DNA from 2 places in the Sphingobium phenoxybenzoativorans genome. Region 2 is predicted to be linked to the other one. Evidence: riboswitches for the same ligand, from Rfam matches in the RefSeq annotation. Region 2 holds a riboswitch; the other holds the start of a gene.
The links. Region 2 has a riboswitch for cobalamin ahead of KFK14_RS09665 (TonB-dependent receptor). Riboswitches for the same ligand answer to the same signal wherever they lie in the genome.

Region 1 (7,491 bases), 260 kb from region 2:
TGAGGCACAGACGGTCAAGCAGGCGGATATGCCCCGGTTCGGCGGAGCGGTGCCCTGCGATGCAATGTTCGGTGATGGCGGGGAAGGCGGCGGCGACCGGTGCGATGGCGGAGCAACTGATGAAACCGTCCAGCACCACGGGAATGCCCGCGTGGCGCGCGGCGATGATCGCGCCCGCAATCGCCACGATTTCGCGCCCGCCGACCCGGCGCAGGGTTTCAAAAGGCGTCATCGGCGCGTTGGCGTGGAAAGCCAGCGCCTTTTCGATCACCGCAATCTTTCGCGCGATCCCCGCATCGTCGACGCCGGTGCCGGGACCCGTCCAGTGCGCTGCCGACCCGCCAAGGCTTCGCGCGCAGAGGGCGGCCGCCACGGTGGAATTGCCGATCCCCATCTCGCCCACGGCCAGCAGGTCAAGGCCGGGATCGACGGCGGCGGCTCCCCGAGACAGGGCGGACAGGCATTCCGCTTCGCTCATCGCGGGCGCAGCAGTGAAGTCGCTTGTCGGCTGATCGAGATCGAGCGCCTCGACATGCAATTCCAGACCGGCTGCGGTCGCCAGAGCATTGATCGCTGCGCCCCCAGCCTGGAAATTGCGGACCATCTGAACAGTCACTTCGGATGGGAAGGCGCTGATGCCGTGAACGGTGACGCCGTGATTGCCTGCGAATATCGCAGCACGCGCCCTGGCGATTTCCGGGCGTTCGCGCCCCTGCCAGCCCGCCAGGAAAATGGCGATCTCCTCCAACCGGCCAAGCGACCCGGCCGGCTTGGTCAGTTGCGCCTGCCGCGCGCGCGCCGAGGCAATGGCGTGCCTGTCCGGACCGGGAAGATCGCGGAGGGCGGCGTTAAATTCGGCAATGGATCGAAACTGTTTCATTCTGTCGCCACAAACGCTTCGGGTGGAGTGCGGACGATGAAATGTCCCTTCACGCCTTCGGGCCATTTGGCGAAGGGGACGCGGCCGTGCGGGCTTTCCGCATAATGCGCCGCATAGTCGAGAATGGCCCGCGCCGAGTCCGCGTCCGGCGTGAAGCGCCCAAGCACATAGCCCAGCTTTCCAGGCGCGCGCAGATGGACGGCGCAAAATTCCGAGCAGGCGAAAAGACAGGGCATTTCCTGCACGGCGACCGCGGCATAGGCGGGGTCGGAAGCCTGCGCCGAACGCAACGCCTCCGCCAGCCTGGCTCCGCCGCGAATCCCTTCGGAATCCTCGCGGGCTTCCCGGCTATGGCGGCAGGTGTTGCACACGACCACCGCCGGGACATTATCCACTTGCGTCAGCATCGCTTCGCCTCCTGCCGGATAATGTCCCCCCGCGCCAGCGCGCGGGGGGATTATTGTTCAGGCTGCCCGCGTCCGCGTCCTCGACGTCACGGCGGGCACGCCTATCGCCGTCATCGCGCGATAGAGCATCATCAGGCCCGCCAGTATCGCGGCATCCCGCACAAACTGGCGCATGACGACACCCGGCGCGAACGCCATCTCCACGCCGCCGAGCCATATCGCCCAGACCAGCACAGCCAGTTTGAACGCGATGAATGCGCTGACATAGGCGGCAGCCAGCTTCAGCCACGCCGGAAGCCGTGCCGTGCGCGCTATGGCGCCATAGGCCCCAAGCACTGAAGCGACAGCGGCGGTGGCCAGGCCCACGGCCCAGCCCGCCGTCTCCAGATCGCGCGGATAGTCATGGATGCAGAAGCCGACCACCTGACTGGCCAGCCAGGCGGCGAGGACCAGCGCCACGCCGTCACGCCTGCGCATGTGGACCGCCGCCAGCGCCGCGAGAGCCGGGAACGGCGTTGCGCAGGCGAGCGCCAGCGTCGTCACCGCGCTCGCCGCCGTCAGCAGCATGATCCAGAGCGTGGAAGCCCCGCGCTGCGGGACTCCCGTCATCTCCTTCGCGGACATCAGAAGCGGCCCCTGATGCCGGCATAGATGCTGCGGCCCAGCGTGCCATAGCGATTGGCGGTCATATATTTCTCGTCGAACAGGTTTTCGGCCCGCGCAAACAGCGAGAAAGTGGATGACACGGCAAATTCAGCCCGCAGATCGACCAGCGTGTAGTCGTCCAGACGGGTGGTGTTCGACGCATTGTCATAGCTCTTGCCCGACCAGCGGATCGCCGCACCCGTGGTGAGGCCGAACGGCCAGGCGTAGCTGATCGAGCCGTTCGCCGTGTCGCGCGGACGGCGCGGCAGCCAGTTGCCGAACGTGCTTGCTCCGGTGGAGCGATCCTCCGCCACGGTCCAGCTATAATTGGCGTCGATCGTCAGTCCCTCGACCGGGCGCAGCGCCGCGTGCGCCTCTATGCCGTGCGCCTTTGCCCGGGCGACATTGTCATAATAGCCAAAGCGGCTGATCGTCGTGCCGGGAATGAAGCAGATCGGCAGGGTGGACGGGAAGTCGCAACTGGCGAAGATGATCTGGTCAGTCGAGGTCCGCTCGAAATAGGCCGCGCCGAAGCTCAGGGCGCCATCCATCAAACGCTGCTCGACGCCAGCTTCCCAGCCACGCGCCTTTTCCGGGTTGAGAGCTGTGTTTCCATATTCCGAGAACAGTTGGTAGAGCGAAGGCGCCTTGAAGCCCTCGCCATAGCTGGCGCGCAGCACCGTGCCGGTCGGCAGAACCCAGATGCCGCCGCCGGAGAACAGCGTCCGGCCGCCGTAACGGCTGTGATCGTCATGCCGCACGCCGCCGGTCAGCGTCAGGCCGGTAATGGGCTGAGCCTTCACCTCTCCGTAGAAGCTGGTGATCTCCGCCTTGCCGCGGCCGGGTTCGGGGATCGGCGCCGACAGGGATGCGGGAGGCGAAACGCTGCGGAAGCGCGAACGCTCATTTTCCGCGCCGAACAGGATGGTCCAGCCCTCGTTGATCGCGAAACTGCCCTGATATTCCAGCCGCTGGTTCCGGCCCGCCGCGTCGAACGTCTTGGCGCGTGCGCGGGTGGGGTCATAATTATCGCGGTTGGTGTCGGTATAGCCGAAGCCGAAACGGTTGTTGAACCGTCCGTCGAACAGCGCCACGTTCAGCCCCGCATATCCGACGAAATCGCGGCTGAGGCTATATTCCTGCGTGTCGCCGGCAAAGCCGTCAATGTTGACGCGACCGCGCGAATAATAGGAGCGCAGGTCAACCGACACGCCCTCGGCAAGCGCGATTTCCGCGCGGCCGGTCAGGCTGCGGTTGGTGTAGCCGTCCTTTTCCTGTCCGCCGGCCGCCGGCGCAATGGCGGATATGCCATCGGTCGTGAAGGTCTGACCGCCGATCCGCCATGTCACAGGACCGGTCTTGCCGCCGAGCGCCGCGCGGCCGCTGACCGTCTGACGCGAACCGGCCTCGACGTCAAAGCTGCCTTCGAGATCCTTTTCGGGAAGCGGCGTCACGATGTTGACCACGCCGCCGATCGCCTGGCTGCCCCACAGGGTCGACTGGGGGCCGCGCAGCACCTCTATGCGCGAAATATCGCCGGTCAGAAGATTGGCGAAGTTATAGCCGCCGCCAGTGGAGGAGGGATCGTTGAGCTTCACGCCGTCGATCACCACCACCGTCTGGTCAGTTTCCGCGCCGCGGATGCGCAGCGATGTCGCCGTGCCATATCCGCCGTTGCGGGAGATGCTGATGCCTGGCGTCCGCAGCAGGATTTCCGTCACGCCCATGTCCTGGGCGCGGTCGATATCCGCCTTGTCGAGCACAGTGATCGACGCGGGAACCTGATCCAGCGGCGTCGCAAGCCGCGTTGCGGTAACGACGATCGAGCCTGCGTCTGCATCCGACGCGGCATCCGGCAATGGCGCATCCTGCGCGAAGGCGGTGGTCGAAAGAAGAACGGAGAAAAGAGAAAGAGTTTTCAACATGATAGTGCCCCGACTATGGTCCGCGCGCCAAAGCAGGGCGATGCAGGAACCATAAGGGCGCACGGCATCATCCCCGCGAAAGCGCGGTCCGATCATGTCGTTACGCGGGTTGACCCCCGTCCGCCCGGCACACCCTGTCCGCACGAAGAACGACCGCGACGGGCAGGTCTCCTGGCTCACGGGTCAGCGCCGTTCCGGTTCGCCTTCTCGGAACGAATGTTCCAATGGCATGTGAACCGGTGGCTCGCCGCTTACAGTTGCAGGGGCAGCCGGGGCCTTCAACCCCGTTCCCATTTTCATCCCCGTCTCCGGGGAACCTGTCGCAGCGGGGCCATTAGGCGATAGGCGCAGACCCGTCAATCATTTCGGTTGCGCCGCACAAATGCTGGTTGGAGGCGTCAATTCGCCCGCCGCGCCGCCACTATGGCGATCTTGGGTTCCAGCATTTGGCCCTTCATGACGCCTTCGCCTTCGGTTGGAGAGGTCGGCGCGTCCAATATCCGCTGCACGACGTCCATGCCTTCAACGACATGGCCGAAGGCGGCGAAACCGGCATTATCCCCTTCGCCGGACGGGTTGGCGTCGAGCGAGGGCATGGGACTGGCGGTGATGAAGAAATCCGATGTCGCCGACCCAGGCGCATAGCGCGCCATCGATATCACGCCGGCGGTATGACTGATGCCCGTTTGGCTGGTCGGCTCATGCGCGATGGGAGGGAACAGCCGGGCGGGGTCTCCCCGCGCGCCGCCCTGTATGAGACCTTCTCCGGCACTGAATTTCATCGCGCGGTAGAAAGTGATCCCGTCCAGCTTCTTGCTGTCCACATATTTCAGGAAATTGGCGGTGGTGATTGGCGCCCGAACGGGATCGAGCGCAAGCGTAATCGCGCCTTCGCTTGTCTGGAGGACGACCCGAATGAGGGCCGCTTCGGGACGTGCCGCATCAGGCTGCGCGTTTTGCGCCAAGACGGGCAGGGGGCTGGCAAGCAGAAGGGCGAGGAAGGCGGCGGCAAGGAGTCTCTGCATCATCATGCCGCTTCTTAACGCCGAACATCCCCGCTTGCAGCGGTCAATCGCCGTCCTTCTTCACAATGCCATAGCCATTGGGGCTGAGTTGCAGATCATATGTCTTGCCATTGAGGGCGCGAGCGTCATCGACTTTCCAGATCGGGCCATCCTCATCAAATTCGACCCGGTTCCAGCTTTTGAAGCCTTCGGCCGTGAGTTTCGCGGCGATCGCCTGCATTTCCTCCTTGCTGGGTCCCCGGTCGGCCAGGGCCGGGCTGGTGGTGCACAGGCCGATGACGACCAGGGTCAGTCCGGCGGCTGTGGTGATATTCGGGCGGATCATTGTCCTTCTCCATGGTTGAACAGCCTCTCAACCGATGGAGCCGGTCCTGCGTTCCGCCGGAGGTGACGCGTTACCGTTTCAGCAATGACCGGAATGCAGGTTGCGATAGCGACCACGCCTGCTCGGCAGTTTCATGCGCGAACGTCTCGTCATGCGTGCTCCTGCCGGCCAGCCGCAGGCTCGCCTTGGTGCGAAGCAGCAGTTCGCGCGGTGTTTTCGCCATCGGCGCGGCAAGGGTTTTGGCCGTCTCCAGCAGGCCGGACGCTTCGCTCAGTACGTCCGCCAGACCGATGGACAGCGCGGTTTCGCCGTCCACAGCTTTTCCCGCCAGAAGCAGTCGCGATGCCTGCGACCATCCTACGGCGCGCAACAGCAGCCAGCTATGGCCGCCGCCCGGATGCAGTCCGATTTTCAGGAAGCGTGTGTCGAACCGCGCCTCCGGGCAGGCCACCCGCATGTCGCAGGCAAGGGCGAGGTTGAAGCCCGCGCCGACGGCTGGCCCGTTCACGGCCGCTATGGTCGGCAACATGCTGTTGGCGACTGCCATGAAGGACCGGTAGACCATCGTCACCGCCGCATCGTCGCCTTCCGATGCGGCCTGGAGGTCGCCGAAATCCGCGCCCGCGCAAAAGGCGGACCCTTCCCCGGTGACGATCAGGGCATGGATGCCCTCATCGGCCTCGGCTTCTGCGAGCTTTTCCAGAATGGCTTCGCAAAGAGGGACGGTCAGGATGTTCCGCCGCTCAGGATCATTCAGCGTCATGATGGCTATGCCATCCTGCTTCTCCAGTTTGATCAAACTCATGACCACGCCCCCTTTCCGGTATTGTTCAAGCAGTTAGACGCATGCGCAACGGACCGCCACATCCGCGTCGCGGACTGCCGCCGCCCGTGTTTTTAAGGTTAATGAAATATGCTATCATCCGAGTCGCTGGGGCGGCCTTTTTCATAATGTTGCCGCGGGATTTTGCGACATCACATGACACCGGCCGACCGGCTGGGACAGGCATTCTCTGGGGGACGTTATGGTGGGTTCGTCCGCATTGTTGCTCCTTGCCGCTGCCGCCCCGTCCGCGCAGGCAGCACCGCCAGCGCCCTCCGTTCAGCCCCATGCCGATGCCGAATGGGAAAAGGCCCTGATCCTGGTGGGCAAGGACGCCAACGGCGTTGTGTGGTTCGTGCGCGCCGGAGACATGGCGAACAAGGATAATTTCCGGCCGGTGGTCTGGGTGACGAAAGACCATAGTTCAGACAAATCCACCAAAGCCCGCATCACGCGCAGCCTGCAGCAGTTTGATTGCATGGCGGGCACAACGGATGTGCGGGCGACCGTGGGCTTTTCGCCCAAGGGCGCGATATTGTGGGATGCGGAATCCGCGCACCCGGACCCGCAGCCGATCGCGGCCGCATCGATGGCCGATGCTGTCCGCAAGAGCGTCTGCCCGAAAATGGCGCCCGCCATGACCAGCGCGGTGCAGGGCAGCCGCTGACGGATGGCCTCGCGCAAAACAAAATAGGCCGCCGGTCGATTTTATTTGGTTGAACATCCTGCGCCTTGCTCCCAATTCCCGTTCTCAATCGCAACGGGAATATCGGCAAAGGAGGCATGACGTGATCGATCTCTACTACTGGACCACGCCGAACGGGCATAAGGTTACGCTCTTTCTGGAAGAAACCGGCCTTCCTTACCGGGTGCATGGCGTCAATATCGGGAAGGGTGAGCAGTTCACCCCGGAATTTCTGAGTATCGCGCCCAATAACCGCATTCCCGCCATCGTCGACAATGATCCTGCGGGCGGCGGTGCGCCGGTTTCCCTCTTTGAGTCCGGCGCAATCCTCCTTTATCTCGCAGAGAAAACAGGGAAATTCATTCCTGCTGACGTGCAGGGCCGGGCGGAAGTGCTGCAATGGCTGTTCTGGCAGATGGGCGGCCTTGGCCCGATGGCGGGGCAGAATCATCACTTCAGCCAATATGCGCCAGAGAAAATTCCCTACGCCATTGAGCGCTATGTGAAGGAGACGAACCGGCTGTACGGCGTTCTCAACAAGCGGCTCGCCGATCGCGCTTTCGTTGCCGGGGATGAATATAGCATTGCCGACATGGCAAGCTATCCCTGGATCGTGCCCTACGCCAATCAGGGTCAGGACCTGAACGACTTCCCGCATCTGAAACGCTGGTTCGAGGCCATTGCCGCCCGTCCGGCAACGGTGCGCGCCTATGGCCTGGTGGAAAGCATCAACCCCAACCAGAGCACGATCCGCAGCGAGGAGGAGCGCAAAATCC
Region 2 (7,491 bases):
CACCGCAATGATGATCGATGCTATGGCAATGATTCCGGAATGCCCGATTGCAAACCAGAATCCCACGGCGATGGGCCGCTTCCCGTCCTGCATCAGCTTGCGGGTCACATTGTCGATGGCGGCAATATGATCGGCGTCGACCGCATGGCGCAGACCCAGTCCCCAGGCAAGCAAGGCGGTGCCCAGCATCAATGGCTGCGTATGGAACAGGCTGAATGCCCAGACCCAGACGGCGATATTTGCCGCGATCAAACCGGCGAACAATATGCCGATCCGGCGGCGCAACGACAGGACGGGCGGTGTTACAATCTGGGTCATGGCGATCTCGGCTGATGCTTGGGGACACAGGAAGCGCGGCGCCGGATTCAGCGCCGCGCAGAGTAAGAGCGGCTAGAAAGTTACCTTCGCGCCAATTCTTACGGTTCGCGGCTCCACCACGCGGCTGAGCCGTCCCTCCACCGGGCCGCCGAGGTCATAGGCGGGCAAGTAGGACTCGTAGAAGTAGGCAATGTCCTTTTCGCGGCTCCCCAGAAGATTCAGCATCTCACCGTAGATCTCGACCCTTTTTCCCTTCCATGCGGCCCGGGCGTTGACGACAGTGCTGCCCGGATCGCGCAGGCTATTATCCTCAACCAGCGGAGACGGTCCGAGGTGGCGCATCCGAAGGCTCGCGACCCAAGGATCGAGAATCAGCGATGCACCTGCCGATGCCGCGTTCTCGAAGGCATTGGGAATATGATCGCCATTTTCATAGCGGGCGTAGCTCGCGGTGTAATTCCCGTCGAGTGCCAGCCAGGGGAACGGTCGCCAGAATGCGACAATCTCGTAACCGCGCCGCCGACTGGCACCGGAAGGCTCGACAGCATTGGAATCCCCGACGAAGCGCAACTCACTGTCAACATCCAGCCACCAATAGGTCGTGGTCAGCGTGACACCCTTGAATTGCACGCGCGCGCCCAATTCCTTGCCCGTGCCGCGCACCAGCACCGGGACCGGCGTATCGACATTCACCGCGCCACGCACATCGTTGGAATGAAAACCGCGCCCCCAATTGGCATAGGCTTCCAGATGCGGCGTGATCTCATAAGCGAAAGACGCCTTGGGTGAGACCAGGGAGGCAGAGCCTCGGCCCTCGCCCAACCCGGCGGCAACGGCATCGCGCGCGCGAACCGAGTAGCGATAATGGTCGCCGCGCAGGCCCGTTATCACCCGCAGCCCTGCCAACGGCTTCCAACTGGCCTCGCCATAAAGCGCGGATGACAGCTCCTTGACCCGGTAGTGCCCAAGCGAGGCCAGAAATGCGCGGTTGCTCGTCCTGTCAACGCCGACATTGCCGATGGCGTCATAGCGGTTCTCGGTCCCGACGGTCAGCGTCAGCGCTGGACTGACGTCCCATTGCTTTTGGGCGTTCAGCCCCATCACCCAGCGCCGATCAAACTGATCGATCTGCGCACCTGTGCCATCCGGGTCGGTATACGTGGGGTTGGAGAACATCGACCAGTCGTAAAATTGGGCATAGGCATTGGCGTGCCAGGTGGGTTGTTTGACCGCAACATTGCCGATCAGGCGCGTTGTCTCCCCCCGTGCGGAGGGATCGGGCGAGCAAAATACATCGGCGCACAATGCAGTTCCCACGATCCGCTCAGGGATCTGCTCGGTCGGCCGCCATGTCGCCCGGTAACCGTGAAGCGACGCCTCGATCGTACCCGCGCCCATCGGCAAGTGGTATTTGGCAAAGCCCGAATAGTGGCGCAGGCGCTCTGGTTCCTGCCACGGCCCGTCGTAGGTTTTTGCCTGGGCGACCAGCGTAAGATCGCCCGCCCCCAGATCATGCAATGTCCCGCCTGCCGCAGCGCGGCGCCAGCCGTAGGAGCCGCCCTCGGCCGATACCCAGGGCCGGTCATAGCCGTCAATCGTGGTCATATAGGCCGCGCCGGCCAGCGCGAAATCGCCGCCGTCCGCGCGATATGGACCCTTGCGGAAATCCTCGCGCGCGACGATCTCAGGAATAAGACCGTTGAGATCGAGATAGCCATGGCCATGCCCATGGGTGCGAAAGTTCATCTGCACCCCATCGATATAGGTAGTGAAATCCGAGCCATGGTCGAGGTTGAAACCACGCAGGAAATATTGGTTCGCCTTACCGCTGCCCGAATGCTGGGCCGCGACCATGCCTGGAACCGCTTCCAGCAGTTCGGCCACGCGCAGCAAAGGGCGTACCAGCAGATCGGCGCCGCTAACGCTGCCCTCGCTTGCGGCCTGGGCCGTACCGATTTTGGTTTCTCCGCGCCCAAAAACTACGATTTCGCTACTGGCCTCATCGGCGATTTCACCGGCATCGGCTTCGGAAGCTGCCGTTTCGGCATAGCAAGGCATGGCGGTAAAGGTCAGCGCGAGCGCGCTGGTCATGATGGTCTTGATCACAAATAGTCCCCCGGCGTCTTGCGACGTGGCCGGGGCAAACCCGCGCGAACGGGCGACACGCGCGGCGGCCGGACGCCACGGGCTGCCGACGCACGTCTCCGATGCGGCCCCAGCCGCTCGTTCGTCGCTCAGACGGAGTTCACCGTGCCGCAGCCATCCCCTGGACCAGGCAAGAGCGACCACACGCCGGCAGGTCTCCTGGCTCACGGGTCAAAGCTTGATGCACGCCTTCCCAGGCCTCGCATGATTTAGCGTCCGGCCCAGTGGCTGCCCCTACAAAGAGGAGCGATGTGCATCGCGCTATCCGCTTACAGTTGCAGGGACAGCCGCGGATTTGGAAGCAAGCTTCCGCACCGCATTCCCGATTAAGCCCCTTTCGGGGGCACCGGCGCGATCAATGAAAGCCACAGAATCGCTTTCGCAGCTCGCATAGGGGAAAAGAGTGAAGAATCCAATTGCCGTGCAGGACATCCTGAAAACACATTGTCGCGGATGAGGCAGTCGGGATAATGATAGAGGTATAGCAGCGGATTTCGCTTGCGACAGTCGCCTCCGGCATCAGCTGGCCCAGGTTTCGGTGCCGATTTGGCAATTGTTGTCATCTGCTCCGGCTTTGGTCATAGACCTGCTGCTGGTAAATCCGGTTTCAAGCGTGGCCGGCCTACGGGCGCATCCGGGTTGGAGGAGGACTGATAGCTCACAAACTGCGAATCGGATTTCTTCCGCTGGTCGATGCAGCCTTGCCGATCCTTGCCCGCGAACTTGGTTATGCGGAGGATGAACGGCTCGATATCGAATTGGTACGGGATGTCAGTTGGGCGGCAGTTTGCGACAGGCTGGTCTATGGGCATACCGACGCAGCGCATTTGATTGCTCCCCTGGCAATTGCCGTCACCCTCGGTGTCGGGCGCCCGGCTACTCCTTTGTCGGTGCCCTTCGTGCTCGGCCTGAACGGAAATGCCGTGACAGTGCGACCTGAAATCGCTGATCGCATCACTCATCCCGGCAAGCCCGGCGATGCGGCCGCGATCGGCAAGAAGCTGGCTGAAGTCGCGCGTGAACGACGAGACCAGGGTTCGCACCTTCGCTTTGGCGTGGTGCATCGCCATTCCAGCCACAACTACATGCTCCGCTACTGGCTGCGAGGCTGCGGCATTGACCCGGACCGGGACGTTAAGATCACCGTCGTATCTCCTCCTTTCGCCGCTGACGCACTTGGGCAGGGTGAAGTAGACGGGATATGCGTCGGAGAGCCTTGGAACAGTGTTGCGGTCGATCGCGGGCACGGCACAATCGCGGTCATGACATCGCAAATCTGGCGTCGCGGCGTTGAAAAGGTGCTGGCCATGCCAACACAGCGTATGAGCGAAAATCCGCAGATCACTGACCAGCTTGTTCGCGCCCTTTATCGTGCTGGAATTGCCTTTATCGATCATGAGCGAACCGACGAAATCGTCGGCATTCTTGCCCGGGAAAATTATATCGGTGCGGCAGCCGATGCAATTCGGCGAGCCATGACCGACAGGATACTCTTCGCCAAAGGATGCGAGCCGGTTCATGTTCCGGACTTCATGTTCCAGCACCGCGAGGCGGCCAATTTCCCCTGGTCCAGCCAGGCTGCCTGGCTCTATGCGCAGATGTGTTTGGCCGGCCATGCCCAGCCAAATGCCGAAGCCTACGAAAGCGCCCAACGAGTCTTCAGGCCCGATGTCTACCGGCGGGCTTTACGCGTTGTCGATGCCGCACTTCCGGGAGCTGGTGCCAAGCTTGAAGGCGCAATCGCCGGAACCATGGCGGTTGGAACAACCCAGGGGCGGCTCATCCTTGGCGCCGACCGCTTTTTTGATGGCAGACTGTTCGATCCGAACCGGCTTCGGGACTATCTCGATTCAACCCAAGCGTCGGAAAAATGATCGAGACCAGTTGCGACAACTGAATGGCTGCCTGTAAATTGGGCAGCGACTACTGCAAGCGCCCAATAATTGTGCAATGCAATATTTCACTTGAAATCTGCGTGCAATTTGGACAGTTGCGCCAAGCTTGAGAGCAACGGCGCTCTCATTGGTTACACCCGCCGCGTCCATTCTGGCGCGAGGGACATTGCAGATTCTGGCGAGGCAACGAAGCCGCGCAGCCTGGGAACGCGATTCCCGGGCCGCGCGGATTTTTGCGTTTCGCCAGGGAAACCGGGAGTGGGCTTGAGTGCTGGAAAACGCGTCTGGACAAGAGAAGCACGAGGTTCGCGTTGCCGCGATCCTTTGGTTACCTTGCGCCGCGTTACCGCATCGCCAGGGCCGCGATCAACGCCGCCAGCAGCATCAACGAAACCATCTGCCAGAAGCGCGCGGGATTGCGCTCGATCAAGGGCACGAAATTCTGTTTGACCCTTGCCACAGCCGCGCCGCCCTCGAGAGCACGCAGCAGTTCGATAGCGTCGCCATAGCGTTCCTCCGGCTCGATAGAGACCGATCGCATCAGCACCGCGTCGAGCCAGGCCGGAAGCTGCGTGCGGTGGACGCTGGGCATATCGGGCTTGCGAAAACGCGGGCGGGTGAACGGCTCGATCTCGCCGTAGGGGTAGCGGCCCGCGAACAGGCGCCACAGCGTGACCCCCAGCGCGAACATATCTGTCTGCTGATCGCCGCGATTGCCGGTGAACATCTCGGGAGCGAGATAACTGGGCGTTCCGGGTATCTCGTTCTCTGCGAATTCGTCGATCCGGGGCAGCCGCGCGACGCCCAGATCCACCAGCTTCAGTCCGCCATCCTGGGTCAAGATGACGTTATCGGGTTTGATGTCGCGATGAATGATATCGAGCTTGTGCAGGGCCGCAACCGCGCGGGTCAGGCGGACGGCGATGGCCAGCCCCTCTTCCAGACTGACCTGGCTGCCCAGACGCTGCTCCAATGTTTGCCCTTCATAATAGGGCTGGACGCCGTAAAGCTGGCTCTGCCGGTCCTGCGGCACGGGGATCGCGCCCCCCACGAAGGGGCTGGATATCCGGCTGCCGACCAGAATTTCGCGCATGAACGCCAGTTTTGCGCCACCTTCGGACAGCAGGGCCGGCTTGGGGAACTTGACGACAACCACCTGTCCGCTCACCGAATCAACAGCACGAAACAGGCGGGTGTAGCGTCCATCGGACAGCAGCCGGTCAAGCTTGAAGCCATCCACGCTGCCCCCTGTTTCGGGCGGCGGCAGGATGGGCAGCTTGTCGATGTCTCCGGCCACGCTGTCATGGCCGACGCCCGGCAACGACACGACATCGAGAACGACAGCGCTCGCATTGTCCTGGCTTCCCCCGGCAAGCGCCGCATCGACGATGGCCATGGCATCCGCTTCGGCAGAATTGCGCGCGCCAAGCAGTTTCTCGATGCGCCTGGCGGAAAGCGTCCCATGCACGCCGTCGCTGGTCAGCAGGATGCGATCATGTTCGGCCAGGGCGATCTCGTGGTGATCGAGCCGCAGCCGCTCCTCGATACCGAGCGCGCGGTAAAGGATGTGGCGCTGGTCTGGATGCGAACGGGTGTGATCCTCGGTCAGCAGGGTCAGCCGGCCGTCGCGGAAATGCCATGCGCGGCTGTCACCGACGTGCAGGACATGCCCCTTACGTCCCTTGAGCACACAGGCGGTGAACGTGGTTGCCGCATGGGCCATCGTATCGCTGCGGCCCATGGCACAGAGCCAGCGGTTGAAGGGTGCCATCACTCGCTGGACGGCAGCGGCGACGCCGATGGTATCCGGCTGGCAATAGAACCCGTCGATCGCTTCGCGCACGGCCAGTTCGGCGGCGATCCGGCCGCCCCGATGGTCGCCGCCGATGCCGCCCCCCACGCCATCGGCCACCACGGCGATCATGCCGCGGCGCATCCGTTCCAGTTCACTGGCGGTGTAGATGCCGACAAAATCCTGATTTTCAGGCCTTGCGCCCGTCTGGGACGAATGGCCCCCGGCCACCAGCAGTCGTCCCTCCGGTATCATCAATCCCGATCCTTCCCTTGTGCGCGTACTCGCACACGCACGAGAGGACATTCGGGCAAGCCCCTTCGTCAAGCCCTAATCGCTCCTGAAAGGAACTGCGCCGCATGAGCGGGAAATCATTCTGGGAATCCGGCCATCGGCCGACGCTGATCATGGCGTTCCTCTATTTCGATATCGCCTTCATGGTGTGGAACATGCTCGGCCCCTTGGCACCGATCATCGCCAAGGAACTGATCCTGACCCCCGCCGAAAAGGGTTTCATGGTCGCGGTGCCGACACTCGCGGGCGCAGTGCTGCGCCTCGTCAACGGCTTCCTTGTCGATCGCATCGGCCAGAAGGTGACCGGCGCAATCGGGCAGGTCGTGGTAATCGCCGGGCTGTTCGCGGCATGGTTCTTCGGGGTGAACAGCCTGAATGGCACGATTGCGGTGGGCGTGGTGCTCGGTTTCGCTGGCGCAGCCTTTGCCGTCGCCTTGCCGCTCGCCTCACGCTGGTATCCGCCAGAGCATCAGGGCAAGGCCATGGGTATCGCCGGCATGGGCAATTCGGGCACGGTGTTCGCCGCGCTGTTCGCACCGCTGCTGGCCAAAGCCTTCGGCTGGAACAACGTGCTGGGCCTCGCGCTCATTCCTCTGGTCATCGTCTTCATCGCCTACATGGTGCTGGTCAAGGACAGCCCGGACCAGCCACCGGCGAAGTCGATGGGCGAATATGTCGCCAGCTATTTCGGGATGCTGCGCGAAGGCGATGCATGGTGGTTCATGCTGTTCTACGGCGTTACCTTCGGCGGTTTCGTCGGCCTTGGCGGGTCGCTGCCGCTGTGGTTCACCGGCGAACTGGCGATGAGCCCGATCCAGGCCGGTTATGCGACGGCGGCCTGCGTTTTCGCCGGATCGCTGGTGCGCCCGTTCGGCGGCGCGCTGGCGGATCGCATCGGTGGCATCCGCACGCTTTCGATTGTTTACATGGTCGCTTCCGTATTGCTGGTTGGCATCGCTTTTGCGCCAATCGCTTTTGCCGCGATGTTCCCGCTGTTCTTTGCGGTGATGGCGACGCTGGGCATCGGCAACGGCGCGGTGTTTCAGC

Region 1: it holds a riboswitch for cobalamin, as region 2 does, so the genes downstream of both, KFK14_RS08335 (TonB-dependent receptor plug domain-containing protein) here and KFK14_RS09665 (TonB-dependent receptor) in region 2, are expected to answer to the same signal.

The regions. Positions count from the first base shown of each region.
Region 1 is NZ_CP073910.1:1,723,220-1,730,710, forward strand. It holds gene cobT (nicotinate-nucleotide--dimethylbenzimidazole phosphoribosyltransferase) at 1-880, opposite strand, end outside; gene KFK14_RS08325 (DUF1636 domain-containing protein) at 877-1,287, opposite strand; gene KFK14_RS08330 (hypothetical protein) at 1,345-1,911, opposite strand; gene KFK14_RS08335 (TonB-dependent receptor plug domain-containing protein) at 1,911-3,857, opposite strand; cobalamin riboswitch at 4,002-4,193, opposite strand; gene KFK14_RS08340 (peptidylprolyl isomerase) at 4,256-4,888, opposite strand; gene KFK14_RS08345 (PepSY domain-containing protein) at 4,926-5,207, opposite strand; gene KFK14_RS08350 (enoyl-CoA hydratase) at 5,278-6,012, opposite strand; gene KFK14_RS08355 (hypothetical protein) at 6,233-6,697, shown strand; gene KFK14_RS08360 (glutathione binding-like protein) at 6,819-7,491, shown strand, end outside.
Region 2 is NZ_CP073910.1:1,983,648-1,991,138, reverse strand. It holds gene KFK14_RS09670 (HoxN/HupN/NixA family nickel/cobalt transporter) at 1-318, opposite strand, end outside; gene KFK14_RS09665 (TonB-dependent receptor) at 391-2,376, opposite strand; cobalamin riboswitch at 2,596-2,829, opposite strand; gene KFK14_RS09660 (ABC transporter substrate-binding protein) at 3,063-4,337, shown strand; gene KFK14_RS09655 (bifunctional protein-serine/threonine kinase/phosphatase) at 4,702-6,405, opposite strand; gene KFK14_RS09650 (MFS transporter) at 6,510-7,491, shown strand, end outside.